2 linked regions of the Spirulina subsalsa PCC 9445 genome follow. The protein of the gene in region 1 interacts with the protein of each later gene in a pairwise test. Links are inferred from orthologs where the notes say so. Each region holds a gene or a part of one and is shown in the gene's direction. Other genes may lie near its edges.

Region 1 (2,874 bases):
GACCATCGGCCATTTTCGCCCAAAGTCGCACATCGGAAAGGGTCGCAGGCAAGACCCGGCCGCGCACCGCCAAGACTTTTGAACTGGCCGCGATCGCCTGTTCCAAATCCCCCGTAATCTCACTCATAGCCGTCAAGAACAAATTACCGAAACTATGACCCGATAATCCATCCCCCGCATTAAAGCGATATTGAAACAACTCCGTTAATAACTTTTCCTCATCCGCCAAGGCCGCCACACAATTGCGAATATCCCCCGGCGGCAACACCCCAATTTCCCGCCGTAAACGTCCCGAAGACCCCCCATCATCAGCCACCGTTACAATGGCCGTAATATTGGCGCTATACTCCTTCAAACCCCGCAACAGGGTAGATAAACCCGTCCCCCCCCCAATGGCCACAATGCGCGGCCCTCGATTGAGACGACGACGAGTCATTAAAGCATCAATCAAGCGTTGTTCACTCCCCGGATTCAACACTTCCGTAATCGTGCCGAAACTGCGCGTTTGTCCCCACAACAGCAAAAAAACCCCCAACACCACCGCCACCGGCCCAGAAATATAACTGGGCAAAATGCGGGCGATTAACTCCAAAATTTCCGAGAAAAACCACATCAGGCGGTAAATCGGCGTGAGTCCCACCCAAATAGCAATCCCCAAAACCGTCAGGACAAACCCGGTGACACTAATCAACAGCCAACGTTTAATGAGAATCCCAGGAGCCAGCCATTTAAACCAGTGGTTCATTTCCTTGGGAGTGCGCCGACTCACTGCCGCCAAATGGATTTTTTCCAGTCTGAGACTGCGTAATGCTTGTTCGATTAGACCAATGGACATAGTAAATGATAACTAACGGAGTGTGTTCAGCAGAGTGACAGTGTACCGATCAGGGAGTTTTAGCGCCAATCTTGAGATAGAGTGCCAAACCTTTGACCCAGTTTACATAAATCCTCAAGATGTCCTAAAGGTAAATAGTTTGGGATACAGTCTTCGAGGCAGGTCATGCCGGATGGGAGTGTAAAGTTTTAAGTGCAATCTTAGGCAGGAATCGTTAAAAGAGCAAATGGCATTGTCTACATCCCCTTCAGAACAAACAATTTTAGGCATTGACCCCGGTTTAGCCCAGTTAGGTTTTGGGTCGATTCACTGTCGGAATGTTCCGCTCACTTCTGTTTCCGCCCAATCTGACCAGAAACCCGTACAATTATTAGATTTTGGAGTCATAGAAACGCCGAAAAAAACCCCCATCGGTCAACGTCTGGCCACCATCTACGATGATCTACACACCCTGTTAACGGAAATTCAACCGGATTTAGTGGCCATTGAAAAATTCTTTTTTTATCGCATGAGCAACACCATCCTCGTCGCCCAGGCCCGAGGGGTTGTATTATTGGTTCTCGCCCAACATGATGTTCCCTATGTGGAGTTTACCCCAGCCCAAGTCAAGCAAGCCCTCACGGGATATGGCAACGCGGACAAGCGGGAAGTACAGGCGGCCGTAGCGCGGGAGTTAGAGTTAGAACAGTATCCGAAACCTGATGATGCGGCTGATGCTTTAGCGGTAGCGTTAACTGCTTGGTTTTCTGGCACTTAATGGGAGCTTGCTGAATGGGGGAATAGGCAATCTGGACCCATTAACTTTTGAGGGGTTCGGGGAGCTATAAGTCCCGCGCTGTACCCGTAGGGTCAGCGTCGGGATGATGTCACGAAAAACGGGACACAGAATATTGAGCGTCTTCGCGCAGTCGTCCCGCTCGACGGAATAGTTCTTTTCCGGTGGCTAAGTAATGGTCATCGTAGTTTAAGGTAAACCATTCTAATTCTTCTAAAGCGTCACTAATATGATTGAGACAGTAGTATAAATTCGCCGCCACTCCGGCCACCTTAGCCGGATTAGGTTGAGAGGCAAATAAAGACTGGGCTTGATTTAAGTCCTGACGACAGTTGGAGAGATAATTTTGAAACAGACTCATTAATTCATCATCGAAGGGATCGGCGGCCAATTGGTCAATTTCGGCCTCTAGGGGGTTCAAAATCTGGCTAATGAGTCGGTTAACGGGTTGATAGACTCCCTGAAACCAACGGACAAAATGCACATCGCGATCGCGTCCGGATTCTTGGGTGGTCTGATATTCCTCCTGGGATGCTTGACTGCGCTTTTGTCGTCGATATTGACTCCCCATCCGTTGTTGCTCATAAACCTGTTGGTCATATACTGAGCGCTGTTGAGGATCCCCCAATACTTCATAGGCCGCATTTAACTCGACAATCTTCTCATGATTCGCCTGTTCATGTTGACTATCGGGGTGATATTGTTTGACCAAACGGCGATACGCACGCTTAATGTCCCCCTGGCTCGCGTGGGGAGGAAGACCAAGTACCTTATACGGATTAGACTCTGGCATAACCACCTAATATCACAGGCTTGTATTTTGACACTCCCGACTCTTTTCTAGATAGGGATTCTTTCATTTTCAACGAGAAGACACCCCTATAATGGGCAGTGTCTTCTGCGTTTTTTATACCTCGATATGACTTCTCCCCCTGACCTAGAAATTGTCAATTTAACCAAACGCTTTGGCCCGTTGCTGGCTTTAGATCAAGTCTCTCTGCGGATTAAACCGGGGACGTTTCACGCCTTGCTTGGGGAGAATGGGGCGGGCAAGAGTACGCTGGTGAAGTGTGTTATGGGCTACTATCATCCTGACCGAGGGGATATTGTGATTAATGGCAAATCCCGCACCATTCAGTCCCCCCGAGTTGCCCATCAGTATGGGGTGGGAATGGTCTATCAACATTTCACCTCGATTCCGGCTATGACGGTGGCGGAAAATTTGGTTCTAGCTCGCTATGGGGGGTCAACTTGGATTCATTGG
Region 2 (3,026 bases), 1.2 Mb from region 1 along the record:
GAGGCAGGACAAATTCTCCCCCCGGCAGGGCTTGTCCGGGCTGGGTATAGAGGGGATTGGTGCGGAGAGAGGAATTGTAGGGATTTTCTAGGTCAGGGGAGCGGAGAATGGGGCCGCTGGAGTATTGTTGCCTTAAAACATCTTCATACACTTTATGAACTAAGGAAATATCCCGATTGAGTTCTACTTCAGGAAAGCCCCCCAATCCAAACATAAAATCGAGTTGTCGCCCAGTGGTGAAGGTGGTGGAAAAGGTGTCTTGAGAACTAAAGGTTAAAGCGCGTCTAAAGGCTTCGGGAATAGGATCTAGGCGAATGGGATTAATGCCGACGGGGGTAGAGAGAAATTGGGCTAACGCTGGGGAGGTAAAACTGCTGAGAATCAGAGCAGTAACGCCTGTGGAAAGCCAAAAGCGCGTTCGCGAAGCGTCTCGGAAGGAGAATCGCGCAGCGTCTCGGAAGGAGAATCGTAGCCACATCATGGATTTAAGTCCTCACAACGATTTTGCCTGACAAAGCCCCTCGATCTTAACATGACCTCCTCAGAGCTTGAACGGGATTCGGTGAACAGGCAATCCAATGGGAAAATAAAGGAGGGAGAGGAATCATCCTCTATCCTAACCGCCCTATCTTAGAGGTTTTCCATGATTGAATTGCGTCAACAATTATTAGATTTACTGGTTCAATATGCTTATCAAGAGGGAGATTTTGTCCTGTCCTCTGGGCAACGTAGCACCTACTATATCAACGGAAAACAGGTGACACTCCGGGCGGAAGGTGCTTTACTGGTGGGGCGCTTGTTGTGGGAATGTCTCCCCCAAGGAACCCAAGGGGTGGCGGGATTGACTTTGGGGGCGGATCCCATTGTGACGGCTGTTAGTGTGGTGTCTGCCTTGGAAAATCAACCCATTCCGGCCTTGATTGTGCGCAAGGAGGCCAAAGGACACGGCACGAAGGCCTATATTGAGGGGCCGAGTTTAGAGGCCGGGGCTTCGGTGGTGGTGTTGGAAGATGTGGTGACAACGGGGAAGTCGGCGATGTTGGCGGTGGAACGCTTACGGGATGCGGGCTATCGGGTGAATCAAGTGATGGCTTTGGTGGATCGGGAACAGGGCGGACGGGAGTTTTATGAGTCTGTTGGTCTGACGTTTGAGGTGCTGTTCCGGATTGAGGATTTACAACGGAGAACGCAGGAGTTAAGGGGTTAATGCTGGCTTATTTGAAGGGGAAGGCGATCGCTATTGTCAAGAGTCTCAACGGTCGAGTCCTTTTGTGGCTAGAGGTGCAGGGGGTGGGCTATGAGATCCAAATTCCCTCCCGGTGGGGGCGACATATTACCCTAGAGACGGAGGATCAGATGCAGGTGTTTACTCATCAACAAGTCCGGGAGGATGCCCTGATTTTATACGGCTTTGAGTCGGCCGCGGAACGGGATTTATTCCGCCATTTAATCAGTGTGAGTGGGATTGGCTCCCAGTTGGCGATCGCACTCATCGACACCCTCGGCATTGCGGATCTGGTTCAAGCCATTGTAGCGGGGAACATCCAAACCCTCTCGAAAACCCCCGGAGTGGGCAAAAAAACGGCGGAACGGATTTCCCTAGAATTACGCACTAAATTAGCCCAATGGCGGGAACAATCGGGGGTGGTTTTAAGTGGCAAGTCCCCCTTACCTTCCCCAGAAATCCAAGCCGATGTCGAGATGACTTTATTGGCCTTGGGCTATGATAACGACGAAATTGAACAGGCGTTTTCAGTTTTAAGTGGGGATGCCCAGTTAATGAAAAATCCCGCCCCAGAGGAATGGATTCGGAGCGCCATTGCTTGGTTGAGTCAGTAGTTTAAGAGGGGGGAGATTTCCCTACCTCAAGCTTGCCCTAAGTGACAAACCGCATCAGTCCATGAATGAAGTAACTGTTATGAACAATTCCACCGCGACCTTATTGGTTTCCTGTCCTGATCAAAAGGGCTTAGTTGCCAAAATTGCTGATTTTATTTACTCCTATGGGGGCAATATTATTCATGCCGATCAACATACTGATTTCCAACAGGGATTATTCTTAACCCGCCTAGAATGGCAGTTAGAGGGCTTTAACTTACCCCGCGAGGTGATTGATCCAGCTTTTGGTGCGATCGCCAAACCCCTTAACGCCACCTGGCAACTCCACTTTTCCGACACCCTCCCCCGTCTCGCCATTTGGGTGACAAAACAAGATCATTGTTTACTCGATTTACTCTGGCGTTGGCAAGCCAAAGAACTCACCGTAGACATCCCCCTAATCATCAGCAATCATGCCATCTTAAAACCCCTTGCCGAGCAATTTGGCATAGACTTTTATCATATTCCCATCACCAAAGACACCAAATTAGAACAAGAGGCTCAACAATTAGAGCTTTTAGAAAAATATCAAATCAATTTAGTTGTTTTAGCCAAATATATGCAAATTTTAAGCCCAGATTTTGTTAAACAATTTTCAAAAATTATTAACATTCATCACTCTTTTCTCCCCGCTTTCCCCGGTGCCAATCCCTATCAACGCGCCTACGAACGAGGCGTTAAAATCATCGGCGCAACGGCTCACTATGTCACCGCAGATTTAGACGAAGGCCCGATTATTGAACAAGATGTGGTGAGAATTAGTCACCGCGACACCGTACAAGATTTAATCCGTAAAGGGAAAGATTTAGAACGGTTAGTATTAGCCAGAGCCGTGCGGTTTCATCTACAAAATCGGGTGTTAGTCTACGGAACTCGTACCGTTGTTTTTGCTTAATGGGGTCTTATTTTTTCTAACAAATACTATTGATTTCTCACTTTCAGCCCTAACTTTTTAAGATTGCCTATTTCCTGTTAATTTCTGGGTTCTAGCATCTAGTTTTATTAAGCAAGCCCGATTGAAAGAGTTTCAATGAGCTTAACCAAAAATGGTACTAAAATCAATGATTAAATCCGGAAAAGCAAGAGGGGCAATTCTTTGATTGTCCCCCATATTTTGCTGTTGTTGATAGGTTTTTCCATCCGGTTCT

Evidence for each region.
Region 2: the proteins of ruvC (region 1) and ruvA interact in binary tests that used the Escherichia coli proteins (3 or more experiments, as listed by UniProt). The link is inferred for Spirulina subsalsa PCC 9445 from one-to-one orthologs.

The regions. Positions count from the first base shown.
Region 1 is NZ_JH980292.1:1,679,853-1,682,726, forward strand. What follows is about bases 29-2,826. They hold ruvC (crossover junction endodeoxyribonuclease RuvC), read left to right. Parts: upstream 29-1,061; coding sequence 1,062-1,592; downstream 1,593-2,826. Other genes in these bases: SPI9445_RS0107850 (gluconeogenesis factor YvcK family protein), read right to left, coding at 29-835; SPI9445_RS0107860 (J domain-containing protein), read right to left, coding at 1,702-2,403; SPI9445_RS0107865 (ABC transporter ATP-binding protein), read left to right, coding at 2,530-2,826. Outside these bases: more of SPI9445_RS0107850, read right to left, coding at 1-28; more of SPI9445_RS0107865, read left to right, coding at 2,827-2,874.
Region 2 is NZ_JH980292.1:482,871-485,896, reverse strand. What follows is about bases 73-3,022. They hold ruvA (Holliday junction branch migration protein RuvA), read left to right. Parts: upstream 73-1,206; coding sequence 1,207-1,839; downstream 1,840-3,022. Other genes in these bases: SPI9445_RS0102630 (Uma2 family endonuclease), read right to left, coding at 2,915-3,022; purU (formyltetrahydrofolate deformylase), read left to right, coding at 1,919-2,773; pyrE (orotate phosphoribosyltransferase), read left to right, coding at 644-1,207; SPI9445_RS24080 (hypothetical protein), read right to left, coding at 73-481. Also shown: more of SPI9445_RS24080, read right to left, coding at 1-72; more of SPI9445_RS0102630, read right to left, coding at 3,023-3,026. UniProt on the Escherichia coli protein: The RuvA-RuvB-RuvC complex processes Holliday junction (HJ) DNA during genetic recombination and DNA repair.